DNA from 3 places in the Kitasatospora sp. NPDC057936 genome. Region 3 is predicted to be linked to each of the others. Evidence: riboswitches for the same ligand, from Rfam matches in the RefSeq annotation. Region 3 holds a riboswitch; each other region holds the start of a gene.
The links. A riboswitch is a leader RNA that binds a small molecule or an ion and turns the genes downstream of it on or off. The one in region 3 is predicted to bind cobalamin.
Positions count from the first base shown of each region.

Region 1: linked by a shared signal. The riboswitch ahead of metE (5-methyltetrahydropteroyltriglutamate--homocysteine S-methyltransferase) and the one ahead of ACFVU9_RS25000 (cobalamin biosynthesis protein) in region 3 are both predicted to bind cobalamin.
Region 2: linked by a shared signal. The riboswitch ahead of ACFVU9_RS37735 (HoxN/HupN/NixA family nickel/cobalt transporter) and the one ahead of ACFVU9_RS25000 (cobalamin biosynthesis protein) in region 3 are both predicted to bind cobalamin.

Region 1 covers NZ_JBHVPD010000058.1:28,948-35,405, forward strand. The annotation lists gene ACFVU9_RS27160 (carboxymuconolactone decarboxylase family protein) at 1-145, shown strand, start outside; gene ACFVU9_RS27165 (putative Ig domain-containing protein) at 589-2,589, shown strand; cobalamin riboswitch at 2,765-3,002, shown strand; gene metE (5-methyltetrahydropteroyltriglutamate--homocysteine S-methyltransferase) at 3,154-5,469, shown strand; gene ACFVU9_RS27175 (3-hydroxybutyryl-CoA dehydrogenase) at 5,559-6,416, opposite strand.
Region 2 covers NZ_JBHVPD010000104.1:21,339-27,796, forward strand. The annotation lists partial or broken gene ACFVU9_RS37710 (CobW family GTP-binding protein) at 1-315, opposite strand, end outside; gene rpsN (30S ribosomal protein S14) at 312-617, opposite strand; gene rpmB (50S ribosomal protein L28) at 617-853, opposite strand; gene rpmG (50S ribosomal protein L33) at 988-1,152, shown strand; gene ACFVU9_RS37730 (type B 50S ribosomal protein L31) at 1,234-1,485, shown strand; gene ACFVU9_RS37735 (HoxN/HupN/NixA family nickel/cobalt transporter) at 1,593-2,702, opposite strand; cobalamin riboswitch at 2,735-2,927, opposite strand; gene ACFVU9_RS37740 (ArsR/SmtB family transcription factor) at 3,010-3,393, shown strand; gene ACFVU9_RS37745 (hypothetical protein) at 3,447-5,120, shown strand; gene ACFVU9_RS37750 (AAA family ATPase) at 5,144-6,458, opposite strand, start outside.
Region 3 covers NZ_JBHVPD010000050.1:44,270-50,727, reverse strand. The annotation lists gene ACFVU9_RS25005 (cobyric acid synthase) at 1-668, opposite strand, end outside; gene ACFVU9_RS25000 (cobalamin biosynthesis protein) at 665-1,627, opposite strand; cobalamin riboswitch at 1,729-1,873, opposite strand; gene ACFVU9_RS24995 (helix-turn-helix domain-containing protein) at 2,125-2,820, shown strand; gene ACFVU9_RS24990 (alpha/beta hydrolase family protein) at 3,014-4,102, shown strand; gene ACFVU9_RS24985 (hypothetical protein) at 4,765-6,087, shown strand; gene ACFVU9_RS24980 (CDP-alcohol phosphatidyltransferase family protein) at 6,172-6,458, opposite strand, start outside.

The DNA.
Region 1 (6,458 bases), on a different contig from region 3:
CCAGGAGGAGGCCTACACCGCAGCGCGCGAGGCGCTGACGGACGAGCAGATCTCCGCGGTGATCTGGGTGGCCATCGCCATCAACGCCTTCAACCGGGTGTCGATCCTGAGCAAGCACCCGGTGCGCCCGGTGGCGGTGCGCTGACGGTGCGGCGGGGGCCCGGCGCGGCTCCCGCAACCCGCGCGGACCTCGGGCGATCCGTGTGCGTGGCAAACCCCAGGCCGGTCCGGCGCGTTGGCGGGCGACCGCCAGTGGCGGCATGACGCCTGGTCAAGACCAGGTCATGGCGGTCAAAGCCTCGGTCATGGCATGGACGCCGACCTTGTCCACAGGTCCGGGCTTCGCTACCTTTCAGGCGCCGGAGCCATGACGGCTCCCGCAACTCATCCCCTGGCATGTCCTGGACATCCTCAGCTCGGAACGGCCTCCGTCACCCCGTCGGGCCGACGCCCCACGGCCGTACCGAACTCCCGGGCAGCCGTTTGCACGTGCGCGTTTCCCCCTCATCCCGGGCCTGCACGCGACCCCGCCGCCTCACATCGGCGTGTCCGCACGCCCGGGGCCGACCCCCATCCGGGAGGGCTCCGTTGCACAAGCTCATCCACACCGCCCTGCGGCACGGCGGACTCCGCGCCACCACCGCGACGCTCGCCGTCGGTGCCGTGGTGGCCGCCGGCCTCGCCGTCGCGGCGCCGGCCGGCGCCACGGCCGCCACCTCCGGCGCGAACGTCAGGCACTCCTGCGCCCAGCCGGCCCAGCGTCACCAGAAGTCCTGCGACGCCCTGGTGCGCACCGACGTGGTGCAGCCGCACGCGTTCTCCCTCAGCGCGGTCTCGCCCGACGTGAACCCGTCCGGCCTCGGGCCGACCGACCTGCAGAGCGCCTACGGCCTGTCGACCAACGGCGGCGCCGGGCAGACCGTCGCCATCGTCGACGCCAACGACGACCCCAACGCCGAGTCCGACCTGGCGACCTACCGCGCGCAGTACGGGCTGCCTGCGTGCACCACCGCCAACGGCTGCTTCAAGAAGATCGACCAGAACGGCGGCACCAACTACCCGGCCGGCGACACCGGTTGGGCGGGCGAGATCTCCCTCGACGTCGACATGGTCTCCGCCGCCGCCCCGAACGCCCACATCCTGCTGGTCGAGGCGAGCTCGGCGAACATGGCCGACCTCGGCGCCGCCGTCAACCAGGCCGTCGCCCAGGGCGCGAAGTTCGTGTCCAACAGCTACGGCGGCCCCGAGGACTCCACCGACACCTCCTCGGACAGCCAGTACTTCAACCACCCCGGCGTCGCCATCACCGTGTCCTCGGGCGACTCCGGCTACGGCACCGAGTACCCGGCGGCCTCCCAGTACGTCACCGCCGTCGGCGGCACCTCGCTGACCCGCGACTCCAGCGCGCGCGGCTGGCACGAGACCGTCTGGGGCTCCAGCTCGGGCGGCAACGGCGCCGGCTCCGGCTGCTCGGCCTACGACCCCAAGCCGAGCTGGCAGAGCGACAGCGGCTGCTCCAACCGGACCGTCGCCGACGTGTCCGCGGTCGCCGACCCGGCCACCGGCGTCGCCGTCTACCAGACCTACGGCGGCAGCGGCTGGGCCGTCTACGGCGGCACCAGCGCCTCGTCGCCGATCATCGCCGCCGTCTACGCCGACGCCGGCACCCCGGGCGCGAGCGACTACCCGTCCCAGTACCCGTACCAGCACACGAGTGCGCTCAACGACGTGACCAGCGGCGCCAACGGCACCTGCTCCCCGTCCTACCTGTGCACCGCGGGCTCCGGCTACGACGGCCCGACCGGCCTCGGCACGCCGAACGGCCCGACCGCCTTCCGGGCCGGCACCAGCACGGGCAACACCGTGACGGTCACCAACCCGGGCAACCAGAGCACCACCACGGGCAGCGCCGCCTCCCTGCAGATCCGCGCGACGGACTCCGCCTCCGGCCAGAGCCTGACGTACAGCGCGAGCGGCCTGCCGACCGGGCTGTCCATCGACGCCTCCAGCGGCCTGATCAGCGGCACGGCGTCGACGGCGGGCACGTACAACGTGACGGTGACGGCGAAGGACGCCACCAACGCCTCCGGTTCGACGAGCTTCACCTGGGCCGTGTCAGCCCAGGGCGGCGGCTGCACCGGTGCGGGCCAACTGCTCGGCAACCCGGGCTTCGAGACGGGTAGCGCCTCGCCCTGGACCGCGACCGCCGGCGTGATCGACAACTCCGCGAGCGAGGCCGCCCGCTCCGGCTCCTGGAAGGCGTGGCTCGACGGCTACGGCAGCAGCCACACCGACACCCTGAGCCAGACCGTCACGATCCCGGCCGGCTGCAAGGCGTCGCTCGGCTTCTGGCTGCACATCGACACCGCCGAGACCGGCACCACGGCCTACGACAAGCTCACCGTCCAGGCCAACTCCACCACCCTGGCCACCTTCTCCAACGTCAACGCGGCCAACGGCTACACCCTGCACACCTACGACCTCTCCTCCTTCGCCGGGCAGAGCGTCACCATCAAGTTCACCGGCACCGAGGACGCCTCGCTCCAGACCAGCTTCGTGATCGACGACACGGCCCTCAACGCCTCCTGACCGACCGAGCACCACAGGTACGACAGGTACGACAGGTACGACAGGTGGGGCCGCAGCCGACTGCGGCCCCACCGGCACGTCCGCGGTGGCGCCGAATCCCGACGTCGTCTCCTGACGTCGTCTCAGCATCCGGACGAATGGCCGAATCCCCGACGAAGCGACCGCGGATAGGCCGTAGGCTGGCCGTGCAGCTGGTTCGCCCCGTCCGCCAGGCGGGGCGTCGCAAGAGGGAACCCGGTGACGCCTTTCAACTGGCCAGTCCGGGACTGCCCCGCAGCGGTGAGTGGGAACGACCGCCGTCATACGCACTGGGCCCGGGCCGGGTCTGGGAAGCGACGGCCAGTAGGTGACCGCCCTTCAAGGGCCGGCCGTGCCCACGAGTCCGAAGACCTGCCCGCTGCCCGCGTGCGACCGTTCGCGCGCGGCCATCCGGTGACCTCGAGGGCGGGTCGGCGACCACACCAGGCGGAGCTGCCCGTGCAGCGGTTCGCCCGGTGCGTCATCCCTTCGCGTCCTCGTCCCGTCGCCGGGTACTTGAGAGACAGACTCGCGAAGGAGAGTCCCTTGACCATGAAGTCCGCAGCCGCGGCGACCCTCGCCACCGCGTACGGCTACCCCCGCCAGGGCCGGGGCCGGGAGCTCAAGAAGGCGATCGAGGGGTACTGGAAGGGCGCCGTCACCGCCGAGACGCTGCTCGCCACCGCCGCCGACCTGCGCCGGGGGAACTGGCAGCAGCTCGCCGACTCCGGCATCGAGGAGATCCCGACCGGGGACTTCTCGCTCTACGACCACGTGCTGGACACCACCGTCGCGGTCGGCGCCATCCCGTCCCGCCACCGGGACGCCGTCGATGCCGACCCGCTGGACGGGTACTTCGCCATGGCGCGCGGCACCCAGGACGTCGCGCCGCTGGAGATGACCAAGTGGTTCGACACCAACTACCACTACCTGGTACCCGAGTTGGGGCCGGGCACGGCCTTCGCCGCCGATCCGGCCAAGGCGGTCGGCGAACTGCGGGAGGCCCTCGCGCTCGGTCACGCCGCCCGCCCGGTGCTGGTCGGGCCGGTCACCTACCTGCTGCTGGCCAAGCCCGCCCCCGGCGTCGACGACGACTTCCGGCCGATCACCCTGCTCGACCGGCTGCTGCCCGTGTACGCGGAGCTGCTCGCCGCTCTGCAGGCCGCCGGCGCCGAGTGGGTGCAGCTGGACGAGCCCGCGCTCGTCCAGGACCGCACCCCCGCCGAGCTCAACGCCGCCGCCCGCGCCTACCGCGAGCTGGGCACGCTGACCGACCGTCCGAAGCTGCTGGTCGCGAGCTACTTCGACCGCCTGGGCGAGGCGCTCCCGGTCCTCGCCAAGGCCCCGGTCGAGGGTCTGGCGCTGGACTTCACAGGACCTGCCGCCGCCAACCTGGACGACCTCGCCGCCGCCGGCGGGCTGCCGGGCAAGCGGCTGGTGGCCGGCGTGGTCGACGGGCGCAACATCTGGATCAACGACCTGGAGCAGTCGCTCGCCACCCTGGCCACCCTGCTCGGGCTCGCCGACCGGGTCGACGTCGCGCCGTCCTGCTCCCTCCTGCACGTGCCGATCGACGCCTCCGCCGAACGCGACGTCGACCCGCAGATCCTGCGCTGGCTCGCCTTCGCCAAGCAGAAGGCCGCGGAGGCGGCGCTGCTGGCCCGCGGCCTGCGCGAGGGCACCGGGGCGATCACCGCCGACCTCGCCGCCAACCGCGCCGACCTCGCCTCCCGGGCCGGCTCGCCGATCACCCGGGACCCGGCCGTCCGCGCCCGCTCCGCCGCCGTCACCCTCGACGACACCCGCCGCGCCCAGGCCTACCCGCAGCGCGCCGAGGCCCAGCGCGCCCGCCTCGGCCTCCCCCTGCTGCCGACCACCACCATCGGCTCCTTCCCGCAGACCACCGAACTGCGCCTCGCGCGCGCCGACCTGAACGCGGGACGGATCGACGCCGCCGCCTACCGGGAGCGCATGGAGGCGGAGGTCCGCGAGGTCATCGCCTACCAGGAGAAGGCGGGCCTCGACGTCCTCGTCCACGGCGAGCCCGAGCGCAACGACATGGTCCAGTACTTCGCCGAGCAGCTCACTGGCTACCTCGCCACCCGGCACGGCTGGGTGCAGTCCTACGGCACGCGCTACGTCCGCCCGCCGGTCCTGGCCGGGGACATCTCCCGCCCGTACCCGATGACCGTCGACTGGTTCCGCTACGCGCAAGGCCTGACGGACCGCCCGGTCAAGGGCATGCTGACGGGCCCGGTCACCATGCTCGCCTGGTCCTTCGTGCGCGACGACCAGCCGCTCGCCGAGACCGCCCGCCAGGTCGCCCTCGCCCTGCGCGACGAGGTCACCGACCTGGAGGCCGCCGGCGCGGCCGTCGTCCAGGTCGACGAGCCGGCCCTGCGCGAGACCCTCCCGCTGCGGGCCGCCGGCCGCCTGGCCTACCTGGACTGGGCGACGGAGGCCTTCCGCGTCGCCACCTCCGGCGTCCGCGCCGACACCCAGATCCACACGCACATGTGCTACGCCGAGTTCGGTGCGATCATGACGGCGATCGACGAGCTCGACGCGGACGTCATCTCCCTGGAGGCGACGCGCTCGCACATGGAGGTGGCCGGGGAACTGGCCGGGGCGGGCTACCCGCGCGAGGTCGGTCCGGGGGTGTGGGACATCCACTCCCCGCGCGTGCCGAGCACCGAGGAGGCCGTGGCGCTGCTGCGCGCGGGCCTCGCGGCGATCCCGGCCGAGCGCCTGTGGGTCAACCCCGACTGCGGCCTGAAGACCCGCGGCTGGGCGGAGACCCGCGCCTCCCTCGACAGCCTCGTCGCCGCCGCCCGCCACCTGCGCGAGGAACTGGCGGGCTGATCCGACCCCCTTCCCCGGGGACAGCACAAGGCCCCGCCGGTGTCCGGCCCTCCGCGACAGAGGCCTGGACACCGGCGGGGCCGGCTCGGTCACACCCCGCGGTGCGGGTGGAACCCCTGCCCGGTCTTGCGGCCGAGCAGGCCCGCCTCGACCATGCGGGAGAGCAGGGGCGGGGGTGCGAAGAGCGGCTCCTTGTACTCGTCGTACATCGACCGAGCGATCGCCTCGACGGTGTCGAGGCCGATGAGGTCGGCGAGTCGGAGCGGACCCATCGGGTGGGCGCAGCCGTGGACCATGCCGGCGTCGATGTCCTCGGGGGTGGCGTGGCCGGCTTCGGCCATCCGGATCGCGGACAGCAGGTAGGGCACGAGCAGGGCGTTGACGACGAAGCCGGCGCGGTCGCGGGAGTGGACGACGTGTTTGCCGAGGACGTCGCGCGCGAAGGCCTCGGCGCGGGCCAGGACGGGTGGGGAGGTGTGCAGGGAGGAGACGAGCTCGACGAGGGGCATCACCGGGGCCGGGTTGAAGAAGTGCAGCCCGAGGACGTGCGAGGCGCGGCCGGTGGTGTTGCCGAGGCGGGTGACCGGGATGGACGAGGTGTTGGGGGCGAGGACCGCGTCGTCGTCGGCGAGGACCTTGTCGAGCGCGGTGAGCACGTCCGTTTTGACGCGTTCGTCCTCGATGACGGCCTCGACGACGAGCTGGCGGTCGGCGAGCGCTTCGAGGTTGTCGGCGAACAGCAGGTGGGCCCAGGTGTCCTCGCGGTCGGTCGGGCTGATCCGGCCGCGGTCGACGGCGCGGTGCAGGGAGCGGTCGATGCGGCCGCGGGCGGCCCGGAGTGCGGCCGGGTCCCTCTCGCAGACGATGGTGTCCAGGCCGGCGCGGGCGAAGACCTCGGCGATGCCGGAGCCCATCTGGCCGGCGCCGACGACGGCGACGCGGCGGATCGCGTCACGGTTGGTCTTGTCACGGCCGGTCTTGTGACGGCC
Region 2 (6,458 bases), on a different contig from region 3:
GCCGCCCCACAGTTCGACCACCGCGAGCCCGTGCCGTCCTTCGTCCGCGATGCGCAGCAGCCGGGGCAGCAGGTCCTCCCGCAGGGCGCAGCACGGGCAGTCGTTGAGCAGCGGTACGTCGGCCGGGTCGAACTCGCCGCCCGCGTCGCGCAGTCGGCGGTGGACGACGCCGCGGGAGGCGTCCCGCAGGTCGTGGTGGAGGACCACGGCGTCGACCGCGCCGCGCGCCAACTCCTCGACGGCACTGCGGCGGTGGTCGGCGTGCAGCCCGGCGACGACCACGACGGGCAGCCTGGTCCCGTCCGCGCCGCTCACCAGCTGGCCTTGCGGACGCCGGGCAGGTGGCCCGCGTGGGCGAGAGTGCGCAGATTGATCCGGGAGAGGCCGAAGGCGCCGACGTAACCGCGCGGGCGGCCGTCGACGGCGTCGCGGTTGCGGATCCGGGTGGCGCTGGCGTCGCGCGGCTGGCGGGCGAGTTCGGCCTGGGCGGCGGCGCGCTCGGCGGGGGCGGTGCCGGGGTGGGCGATGGTCCTCTTGAGCTCGGCGCGGCGCCCCGCGTAGCGGGCGACGGTCTCGCGCCGCCGTTCGTTCTTGGCGATCTTGCTCTGCTTCGCCATCAGACCTTCTCCCCCCGGGCCCGGATCCGGGCGACGGCGGCCTCGACCCCGATCGCGTCGATCGTGCGGATCCCCTTGGCGCTGAGCGTGAGCCGGACGTACCGGCCCTCGCCCGGCAGCCAGTAGCGCTTGCGCTGGATGTTGGGGTCGAAGCGCCGCGGGGTGCGGCGGTGCGAGTGCGAGATCGCGTTGCCGAAGCCCGGCCGGCGGCCGGTGAGCTGGCAGTGGGCGGACATGGGGGCTCCCAAAACGGTCCGGGAATGGGCGGGACGGAGGTCACGTTACCCCAGATGAAAATGACATCCATTTCGGTGTACGGTTCCAACCCGGCCCCGAACCGCCGCACCACCCGACCCCTCCGGAGGACCTCATGGCCCGCAGCGAACTGCGCCCCGTCATCAAGCTCCGCTCCACCGCCGGCACCGGCTACACGTACGTGACCCGCAAGAACCGCCGGAACGACCCGGACCGGATGGTGCTGCGCAAGTACGACCCGGTCGCGCGCGAGCACGTCGACTTCCGCGAAGAGCGCTGACCGAAGAGCGCCGGAACGAAGAACGTCGAAACGAAGAACGTCGAACGAAGAGCGCTGATCCCCCGCCGAGGAGGCACCCCCATGAAGCCCGGAATCCACCCCGCCTACCGGCCCGTCGTCTTCCGCGACAAGGTCGGCGGCCTCTCCTTCCTCACCCGCTCGACGGTCACCAGCGACCGCACGGTCGAGTGGGAGGACGGCAACACCTATCCCGTCATCGACGTCGAGATCTCCTCGGCGAGCCACCCCTTCTACACCGGCCAGTCCCGCGTGCTCGACACCGCGGGCCGCGTCGAGCGCTTCCGCCAGCGCTACGGCGACCGGCACAGCTGACCCGGCGCAGCCGGCCCGGAACGCGCGCGACGGCGCCTCCCCACCGTGGGGAGGCGCCGTCGCGGCAGGCGTGCGGCAGGCGTGCGGCAGGCGTGCGGCAGCCGTGCTCAGGAGCGTTCGGCGCCCCAGCGCTTCTCGACCCCGGCCAGCTTCCAGTACGCGATCGCCGCGGCCCAGACGACGACGAACAGCCCGGCGATCGCGTAGCCGACGTTGTCGAGCGAGATGTCCGCGATCCAGCCGGTGACCGGATCGGTCAGGTCCAGCTTCTCGTGCAGCACGCCGACCAGCTCGATCGTGCCGATGATGAACGCCACCGCGATCGACAGACCGGTGATCGTCAGGTTGTAGTACACCTTGCGCACCGGGTTGGAGAACGCCCACTGGTACGCGAAGTTCATGAACGTCCCGTCCAGCGTGTCGAACAGGCTCATCCCCGCCGCGAACAGCAGCGGCAGGCAGACGATCGCGTACCAGGGCAGCCCGGCGGCCGCGCCCGAACCGGCCATCACCATCAGGGTCACCTCGGTCGCGGTGTCGAAGCCGAGGCCGAGCACCATGCCCACCGGGAACATCTGGCCGGGCCGGGTGATCGAGCGGGTCGCCCGGTTCAGCACCCGGGCCATGAAGCCGCGCGAGTTCAGGTGCTGCTCCAGCTCGGCCTCGTCGTACTGCCCCGCGCGCATCGCCCGGAACACCTTCAGGATGCCGAGCAGCGCCGCCAGGTTGAGCGCGCCGATCAGGTAGAGGAACGCGCCTGAGGCCGTCGTGCCGACCATGCCGAGCCACTGGTGGGTCGTCGACTCGTCGTCCATCAGCGTGTTCGCCAGCTGCGCGCCGCCCGCGACCAGGGCGGCCATGACGACCACCATCGACGAGTGCCCGAGGGCGAACCAGAAGCCCACCGAGACCGGCCGCTTGCCGTCGGCCATCAGCTTGCGGGTGGTGTTGTCGATCACCGCGATGTGGTCGGCGTCGAACGCGTGCCGCATGCCGAGCGTGTACGCCGTGATGCCGAGGCCCACCCCGAAGACCTGGGTGCCGACGGCGTAGTTGTGCGGCGCCACCAGGAAGACGAGGGTCCCGAACGCCACGACGTGCATGGCCAGGATCACCCCCATCAGCCCGGCGGTGCGGACGGTGTCCTCTCTCCTCCACCGGAAGGTGGGCAGCACGGCGGGCGCGGCCTCGGGGGCGGCGGTTTCGGGCAGGGTCATCTTCGGATCACGCTCCAGCACCTCGTGGAAAGACGTTCGTGAGATGCCGTGGCCGGTCTCCTGGCTGACGGGGCTCCCGTACCCGCCTTCCCAGGCGCGCGAAGCGCCCAGTGGCGTCTGGGTACGGGCGGACTCCCCCGATCACAGTGGCGAGGGCCGCTCCGGACTGGGACCCCTGAGGGTCCGTCACCGGTCTTCCCGAGCACCACGGCGGGGAACACCGTAGGGGTCCCGGGCCGACCCTTGCAAGGCTGCGCACCTACGCAGGTGTCCAGGATCACAGGTCGTGAGCTGCCAGAATGTCCGCATGCATCTCGTACCGGCCGACCGCGCGGGCCACCGCACCATCGACGGACACCGGGTCTGTGAGGCCATCGCCGCGATCGGCGACGCCGCGCACGTCCGCTCGTGGTCCGAGCGGTTCTCCCTGCTCGCCGACCCCGGGCGGCTCGCGATCCTGCTCGCCCTGCACCGCGCCGGACCGCTCGCCGTCACCGACCTCGCCGTCGCCACCGGCATGCGCGACCCGGCCGTCTCACAGGCCCTGCGGCTGCTGCGGACGGCCGGCGTGGTCACCGGGGACAAGGACGGACGCGTCGTGCGCTACCGGCTCGTCGACGAGAGCATGCGCCCCCTCCTCGACGAGTGCGCCGCGGCCGACCACGAGGAGCCCGCCGCCGCGGCGGGCTGACCTCCCGGGCCTGAATCACCGCGGGGAGCCGACCCGATGAGTACGATCATGGCGTGCCGACCCACCCCCACGCCTGGCCCGCCGACCGCTGGAACACCCGGCCGGTCAGGGCGCGCGTGCTGGCGGTCGCCCGCACCCTCACCTCCGCCACCCGGGTCCTCGACGTCCTCACCCTCCTGAACCGCGACGGCATCGAGCGCTACGCCACCGTCAACCCCGGCTCCGCCTTCGCCGACGGCCTCGACGACTACCTGCGCGGCCTGCCCGGCATCACCCTGCTGGACTGGGAGGACGCCGTCCGGCACCGCTTCGACCTGGCCGTCGCCTGCGCCGTCCACTCCTCGATGCACCGCCTCGACGCCCGGCTCGTCGTCCTCCCGCACGGCGCCGGCTACAACCGCCTGGTGACCGAGTCCACCGGCGACACCGTCAGCGCAGCCGGCCTCTCCCGCAACGAACTCACCCACCACGGCCGGGTCTTCGTCGACGTCCTCGGCCTCTCCCACCCGGAACAGCTCGACCGGCTGCGGGTCTCCTGCCCCGAGGCACTGGACGTCGCCCAGGTCGTCGGCGACCCGTGCTTCGACCGCATGCTCCGCAGCCTGCGCCTGCGCGACTCCTACCGGGCCGCCCTCGGCGCCGTCGACGGCCGGCGGCTCGTCGTCGTCAACTCCACCTGGAGCGAGCACTCGTTATTCGGCCGCCGCCCCGACCTGCCCCGGCGCCTCGTCCGCCGGCTCCCCGCCGACGAGTACGCGGTCGCCGTCGTCCTCCACCCCAACATCTGGAACCGGCACGACCCCGAGGCCCTGCTCGACGACGCCCGGCGGATGGGCCTGCGCCTCGTCCCGCCCCACCAGGGCTGGCAGGCCGCCCTCGTCGCCGCCGACTGCCTGATCGGCGACCATGGCTCGGTGTCCGTCTACGGCGCCGCCCTGGAACGCCCCACCCTGCTCGTCGCCACCGGCGCCGCCGAACTCGACCCGCACTCCCCCAGCCACGCCTTCGGCCAGGCCGCCCCGGCACTCGACCCGGACGGCGACCTCGCCGCTCAGCTCGAACAGGCCCTGCAGAAGCAGGACCCGGCCGCCCTGCGCCCGATCACCGACCGCTCCCTCGCCCGCCGCGGCCGCTCCGCCGAGGTGCTGCGCCCACTGCTCTACTCCTTCCTGGACGGACTGGACGAACCGGACGACGAACCGCTCCTGCCGCCCTACCCCAAGCCGGTCCCCCGCCCCGGCACCCCCGAAGGCCCGACGGCCTACGACGTCGAGGCCGCGAGCGAGGGCACCGAGGTCAGCCTGCGGCGCTACCCCTTCGACCCCGGCGACCACAGCCCGCGCGGCTTCCACGCCCTCACCGACGAACACCCGGGCGACGCCCTGCGCTACACCGCCGAGGTCCTCGCCCGGACCGAGACGCGCGCCGAAGTCCCCGCCGGACGCTGGCTCGCCGACACCGCCGCCGCGCTCCCCGGCCTCGCCGTCGCGGTGGCCGCCCTCGGCCCGGCCCGCCACCTCGTCCGGCTGCGCACCGGCCTGCTGCTGGAAGCCCGCGCCGAACGGACCTGGGGCAGCGCCGAACCCCGCCTCGACCCGCTGCTCCTCGGCTCCGCCGTGGCGCACTGGCTCACCGCCGGCGGCGACCCGGCCGGCCTCCCCGAGCACGGACTCACCATCCGCACCGGCGAACACCGCACCCGGGTCGCGTTCACCACCGGGCCGTAAGAGGACGTCCTAGTGCCACGGCACTAGCGTGCCTGCAGTTCCTGCAGCCGCTCCCGGCTACGCGCCGCGAGCGCCGCGTCCCCCTGCTCCTCCGCGAGCTCGACGAGCAGCGTGTGCGCCTGCGCCTCCTTCGCGTACTGGCTCAGCCCGGCCGCCCGCCGCGCGCACTCGGCGGCGTCCGCGACCGCGAGGTCCAGCCGCCCCAGCGCGCGGTGGGCCCGGGCGCGCACCAGCGGGAGCTTCATCAGCATGTCGGTGTCCTCGGTGTCGACGGCCCTCGCGCGGGCCTCGTCGAGGACGGCCAGCGCCTCCTCCGCCCGGCCGTCCGCGATCAGCGCCTGCGCGACGTTGTAGCTCTGCACGATCTCGCCGTGGTCGTCGCCCCGGTTCTCCTCCAGGGCCAGCGTGAACCGCTCCACCGCCCGCGCCGTCCGCCCGTCGGCCAGGCACAGCAGCCCGTCCGTCTCGTACAGCACGCCCGCGAGCCGCCGGTCGGTCACCAGCGGCACCTGCTCCGCGCCGAGCGCCAACTGCTCGGCCGCGAGCGGGAACTCCCGCCGCTCGTAGTAGGCGCGGGCGAGCTGGTTGCGCATCCGGACGACGGCGTCGGGCTGGTTGTCCCACTGCGCCGACTCGACGCCGAGCCGGTGGGTGGCGATCAGGTCCTCGTAGTGCTTGCGGCCGTGGTACAGCGGCCACAGCGACTCGCAGAGCCGCCACACCTCGCCGTGCCACCCCTGCCCGGCCGCCGCCTCCACCACCGCGCGCAGGTCGGCCCGTTCGGCCTGGAACCACTCCAGGGCCGCCGCGTACGAGCCGAAGCCCGGCAGGTCGTCGCCGCTCGGCTCCTGCACCCGCAGCCGCGACCCCATCGCCCGGTCCGCCACCGACGCCCGGCCCCTGAAGTAGGCGACGATCCCGGCCAGGAGCTCGGCCCGGCCGGGCAGTTCGCGCGCACGGGCGTGGGCGTGCGTCCGGACGACGTCGTGCGCCTGGAAGCGCTCCTCCGGGCCGTCGTCGACCACGACGTCCAGCAGGTGCGCGCCGCACAGCTCGTCCAGGGCCTCGTCCGCGTCCTCGACGCCCGTCGCCCCGGCCAGTTCGGCCGACACGAAGGGGCCGGGATGCACGCCGATCAGGTGGTAGAGCGCCCGGGCGGGCGCCGAGAGCCGCTCGTAGACCGGGTCGTAGGTCCGGCGGAGGTTCCCCTCGTCGTTGTTCAGAATGGCCAACTTGCCCTCCCAGTCCGCTAGTTCGGCCACCACCTGGCCCACCGAGAGGCGGCTCCGGCCCAGCAGCTGGCTCCCGACCGCGTTGAGGGCGAGCGGCAGCCCCGCG
Region 3 (6,458 bases):
GTGCCGAGCACCGGACGGCCGGTCAGGCCGTGCAGCATCTCCAGGCCGGGCGCCAGCAGCCGGGCGTCCCCGCGGAACTTGTTGACGAACCAGCCGGCCACGTGCCGCTGGTCCTCCTCGGACAGCAGCGCCAGCGTCCCGTACATCGCCGCGAACACGCCGCCCCGGTCGATGTCGCCGACCACCACGACGGGCAGCCGGGCGGCCGTCGCCAGGCCCATGTTGGCGATGTCCCGGTCGCGCAGGTTGATCTCGGCGGGCGAGCCCGCGCCCTCGCACACCACCACGTCGTACCGGCGGCGCAGGTCCGCCAGGCACTCCAGGGCGCGCTCCAGCAGGACGGGCTTGCGCTCGCGGTAGTCCAGCGCGCCCACCTCGGCGACCGGTCTGCCGAGCAGCACCACCTGGCTGCGGCCGTCCGCGCCGGGCTTGAGCAGCACCGGGTTCATCGCCGCCTCCGGCTCCACCCGGGCGGCCTGGGCCTGCATCGCCTGGGCCCGGCCGATCTCGGCGCCGTCGGCCGTCACGAACGAGTTCAGCGACATGTTCTGCGCCTTGAACGGCGCCACCCGGACGCCCCGGCGGGCCAGCCACCGGCAGATGCCCGCCGTGACGACGCTCTTGCCCGCGTCCGAGGTCGTCCCCGCGACCAGCAGCGCGTTGGTCATGCCCTTCCCCTCCTCAGCAGCGATCGCAGCAGGACGTGCCCCGCGACCGTCGTACCCAGCGCCAGCGCGCCCACCCGCCGCGACAGCGCGCAGGCCCGCTCGATGTCGTCCACCGTCACCGGCCGCAGCTCCGCGCCCAGCACCGGCCGGTGCTCGACGCGCTCGCCGTACTGCAGCGTGCCGCCCAGCCGCACGCCCACGGCGCCCGCGAACGCCGACTCGGCCTGCCCCGCGTTCGGGCTCGGATGCGCCGAACCGTCCCGCCGCCACACCCGCCAGGCCGTCCGCGGCTGCGGCGCGGCGGCCACCGTCAGCAGCGCCGTCAGCCGGGCGCCCGGCCAGCCCGCCACGTCGTCCAGCCGGGCCGAGGCCCAGCCGAACCGGGCGTGGCGCGGCGAGCGGTGACCCACCATCGCGTCCAGCGTGTTGACGGCGCGGAAGGCCAGCAGACCGGGCGTGCCGGCGAGGGCGCCCCAGGCCAGCGCGTTCACGACGGCGTCCGCGGTGTTCTCGGCCACCGACTCCACGACGGCGCGGGCGATCTGCTGCCCGTCCAGCGCGCTCGGGTCGCGCCCGCACAGGTGCGGCAGCCGCTCCCGGGCGGCGGGCAGGTCGCCCGCGGCCAGCGCCCGGCCGATCGTGCGCGCCTCCCGGGTCAGCGAGGTGCCGCCGAGCACCGTCCAGGTCGCGGCGGCGGCCAGCGCGGCCCGCCCCAGCGGCCGGCGGCCGGCCGTCCGCTCCAGCGCCACCGCGCCCGCCGCGACGGCGCCCACGCAGAGCGCCGTGTACGCGGCCCCGGTGGCCCGGTCGTCGCGCCACATCCGGCGCTCCAGGCGGGTCGCCGCACCGCCGAAGACGGCCACCGGGTGGCCGCGGCGCGGATCGGCGTAGCGGGCGTCCGCCAGGTAGCCCGCGACGGCGCCGACCGCGAAGGCGGCGGCGCGGGTCAGCGGGCGCACGACGGAGGGGGACAGGGGAGGGCTCGGCGGGTCGGGGCAGCCTGCATCGCGTGCGAGTCCTCACTCAGGGTCCGCGCCCTGGATCGACGTACCGGGGGCGAGAGTCTCCTGGCTTCCGGGTCGAACGCACCCCCGGAGCCTTCCAGCAGCACGTCAGCGAAGACTGACGGTCCGCCGTGGCGTCGTTCCGGCCGTGCTCCCCGGTGACAGTGGCGGGACCGCGCCGGACTCGCACCGGCTTCCTCTGCATGCCTCCGTTTGGCCCTGGGATCCCATCACGCGGCCGAACCGGGAGTCAACCGAGGTCACGGAGGGGTTGGTCACACGCGGGAGGCCCGGCGCGCGCCCCCGAACGCCCCCGTCACTACCTCCGAGTACTGCCGCCGCAGGGGCATGACATCCTGTGCGATCCTCCAGCGGTCCGCGCGCGCCCTCCCCGGCGCTTCGTGCGTTCGGCGGCTGGGGGCCCGTTCGTACCGGCCCTAGCGTTCGTTCACATGCGACGAAGACAGCCTCCGCCCGCCCTGCCCCCGGTGCCGTTCTCGCCCGCCGCGGCCCGCGCCCACCGCGCCGGGCTCGGCCTGACCCCCGAACAGGTCGCCGGCGGCATGGCCGCACACGGCGTCCGGCTGCTGCCCACGCACGTCATCGCCTGGGAGAGCGGCGAGCTGCGCCCCACCGAGGAGGAGTTCATCGCCCTCGCCCGCGCCCTGTGGTGCCCGCCCGCGCAGCTCATGGGCACCCGCCCGGCCCGCCTGCGCGACCACCGCGTGGCCCGCGAACTGAGCCAGGACACCGCCGCCCGTCGCATCGGCGTCGCCCTGCGCGTCTACCAGGAGGCCGAACTCACCGGGACGTGGGACGGCGACGAGGAGCGGACGCACGCGCTCGCCCAGGTGCTCGGACTGCGGCTCACCGAACTCGTCGAGGTGACCGGCCGCGGCGCCGAGCTCGACCAGCGGCTGCGCAGGTGCGTGGACGGCCGCTGGCAGCCCCACCTGCGGGCGGTCGCGCGGCTCGTGCCGGTCCACGAGGACGACCTCGCGACCGTCCTGACGGCCCTGCACCAGGAGCACCAGGTGTCCTCCCCGCACTGGGGCGCCGCGACGCCCACCCTGCCCCCGCGCGACCGGCCCCTGGCCCCGCGCTTCTGGGAACTCCTCGGCCGCCTCCACACGGAGATCCCGGTCTGACCCGTCCCGGCCTCCCCGTCCCCACCCCGCCCCCGCCTCCGCCTCGGCCTCCCCGCTCTCCGCAGGAGCCGCCACCCCCACCCCGTCCCCCGTCCAGCCCATCCCACTGGCCCCCGCTCCCACCCGCCAGTGAACTTGTCCCCAGCAGACTCACAGAGCGGGGAGCGATATGCGTTGGGGAACCGCAGCCGCCGTGGCGGCAGCCGCCGTCGGCACCGGGGTCGCCGTGCTGGTCGTCGGCCGGCGGGCGTCCGAGCGGCTCGTGCGGCCGGAGACCGTCGTGCTCGAGTCCGGCCCCGTCCTGGTGCAGAGCCTCGCCGCCGGCCGGATCACCTTCAACCGGACGCCCGCGGCCCTCCACCCCGGCCGCTGGGCGCTGGAGTGGGACGGCGACGGCCACGCCGTCGTCGACGACATCCTGCACAGCGACGAACAGGGCGTCACCCGCCGCCTGGTCCGCGCCGACCGGGGCACCCTGACGCCCGGCACCGAGGTCCGCTTCACCCCGCGCGTGCACCTCGGCGACCCGACGACCTCCCTCGGCCTCCCGTTCACCGAGACCGCCGTCGCCGGCGAGCTGGGCGCGATGCCCGCCTGGCGCCTGGACGGCAAGCGCGGCACCTGGGTGGTCCTCGTGCACGGCCCCGGCGCCGACCGCGCCCAGACGCTCCCCGTGCTGCCCGTCCTCCAGCGCCTGGCGCTGCCCGCCCTCGCCGTCACCTACCGCGGCGACCAGGGCGCCCCCGCCTCGCCGGACGGGCTCGGCCACTTCGGCGAGACCGAGTGGCGCGACGTGGAGTCGGCCGTGCGGCTCGCCCTCGACAGCGGCGCCGGCCGGGTGATCCTCTACGGCTGGTCGGTGGGCGCCACGATGTGCCTGCACGCCGCGGCCCGTTCGGCCTGGGCGGGGGCGATCGCCGGGATCGTCCTGGACTCGCCGGTGCTCGACCTGCCCGCCACCGCCCGCCGCGACGCGGTCCGGGCCGGCTACTCCAGGCCGGTCGCCGAGCTCGGCGCGCTGGCCGCGGAGGGCCGCACCGGGGTCGACCTGGCCGACTTCGCGCGCCTCGCCGAGGGGGCCGACCTGCGCGTGCCGACCCTCGTCCTGCACAGCCCGGACGACCCGATCGCGCCGTTCCGCGCCGCCCGGCACCTCGCCACGGCCCGTCCCGACGTCGTCAGCCTCCGGGCCTTCCCGGGCGCGGACCACACCGCCCTCTGGAACTCCGACCCCGCGCACTACTCGGAACTCCTCCGGCGCTGGCTCACCCCCCTCCTCTGATCCGGACCGGCTGCCGTTAATCCGGGGCATTCCGGCCGGTCATTCCCCGGTCCGGCCCCCGCTTCCTCCGTTCTTGCAATTCCCCCCACCCGTCATCGCGCGCCACCCGGGCACCGGAAGCCGATTCCGCCGGAACGGGAAGTCGGCGCGGTCGATTTCCGCCACCGGTCCCGCCCTCGCCGACCTGGCCGATCCGCATCCACCCGGAGCACTCCCGGCGGGCGTGCCCGGTGCGCGCATTCCCGCCTCCATCCGTCGGCGACACCGCGAGAGTCGGCCATTCACCCCTCGCCGCAGCCCTTTCCGTATCCGTTCGAACACCCCCCGTGACCACCGCAAACGGGCCTGGCATGAGCCCGCCACACGATTCCGGCCAGGCGGTTTGCCGCTGTTGCCCGATCTTGCGGAGGTGCTGCCACAACCCGCCCGCCCGTACAACCAACCGGATGTGACAGAAGGCCGGTACAAGGGGAAGACTGCTCGACGTGACGTCTCGGAACCCGCGCGACCGTGATGCCCCGCTCCCACCGACGATCGGTACCGGTGCGACGGTGACCCGCCTCCCCGGTACGGCCCACCGGCCCGTCGGGGCCAGGCCGGGCGGGGGCGGCGTACCCCGCCGACGAGGCCCCGCACCCGCCCCAGGCCGCGGCCGGGTCCCCGTGCCGGACGGCTTCCCCGCCCCCGCCGAGCTGGCTCCGCTGGCCCGCCGGATGCTGGTGGACGCCGTCCGGATCGCCCGCTGGGCGGGGGAGCTCGGCGAGGTCGACAAGCGGGGCGAACTGCTCCCCGAGGACGCCCGCGCGGCGGGCCGCGCACTGGCCATGACGGTCGGCGCCGCGGCCAAGGCCTGGGGCCAGGCGCTGCTGGTCGGCCTGGTCGAGGCCCGCGACGGCGGCGCCGGGCCGGGCTGGCGGCTGCACGCCTGGGAGCACGACGACGAGGCCGTGGTGCGCGGCTGGTCCGCGCTGTTCGACGCCTGGACGCTGCTCGCGCCGGTCCCGCCGGCCGCCCTGCGCGGCGTCTTCACGGTGCTGGCCGGCCAGGCCGTGGACCAGGCCCCGCAGCTGCTCTCCTTCCTGCACCTGGTGGCCGGCCCGGTCGCCGACAGCGAGCTCCTGGAGCTGCTGCGCCGCGGCCTGGACGAGCGCCGGGTCGGCGGCAGCGGGGGCGTGGGCCTGTCGCCCGTGCCGCACGCCGCCTCCGCCGTGTCGGCGGTCCGCGGCACCTGCCGCGAGCCGCAGATCGACACCCCGGCCGCGCCGGCGGACGTCGCCGCCGTCCTGGACTGGATGCTGGACGGCCTCGCGGCCGTCGGCGCCGTGGTGCGCCGGAACGACGCCGCCGAGCTGTCGCCGCTCGGGCACTGGGCGGTGCGGGCGAAGCTGGAGGAGATCTGCACGGTCGCCCAGACCGCGGCCGGCCACATCGAGCAGAGCGCCTACGAGCTGCTGAACGCCTGCGCCGACTACTCGCCGGGCCCGGCCCGGGCCGAGTACCGCGCCTGGGTGGCGGCCCGCCCGGCGGACCGCGCCGTGGCGGAGCTGCTGGACGCCGCCCAGGGCGACGACGCGCTCGTGCGCGGCCTGGCCTTCGAGGCGCTGCGGGTGGCCGGGGGCACGGCCGAGCAGGCGGTGCGCGCGGCCGTGGACGAGCCGGTGCTGCGCCCGTACGCGCTGCTGTGGCTCGCTGAGCAGTCGGACGAGGGCGTGTCCCCGGCCGACGTGCTGGGCGCCGAGGACGCGGCCTGGCTCTGGGTGGACACGGCGGCCGCGGTGCTGGACCACGGCGAGACCGAGCTGCTGGTCGGCCACGTGGAGGGCGCCTCGGCGGGCGACCCGGTGCGGCTGTTCGCCCGGGCCCGGCAGTCGGGGCACCCGCGGGCGGCCTCGGTGCTGACGGCGGTGTCGGGCGTGCACCCGGACCCGGGCGTGGCCCGGGCGGCCCGTCGCTCGGCGTTCAGCGTCCACACCGGCGGGGCGTGAGCGCCCGGAAGCGCGTATGACGAAGGGGCCCGGATCCGCAGCGGATCCGGGCCCCTTCGTCATAGCGCTTCGTACGCGGGAGGCTCAGCCGAGCCGCGACTCCGCCCGCCGGGCGCGGACGTCGCCGACCTTCTGGCCGACCTTGCGCCGGATGACCAGCAGCGGCGCCATGGCCGCGAGCGCGATCTGGGCGAAGGCGCCGACGTGCAGGAGCAGGTCGCCGCCCGGCAGGCCGGTGGCCCACGCGGCCAGGCAGCCGATGGAGACCACGATCCAGCACAGCGTGGCGGTGGCCAGCAGGCCCTGCGGCTTCGGGTACTCGATCCGGCTGACCATCAGGTACGCGGCGCCGAAGATGGCGACCAGACCGG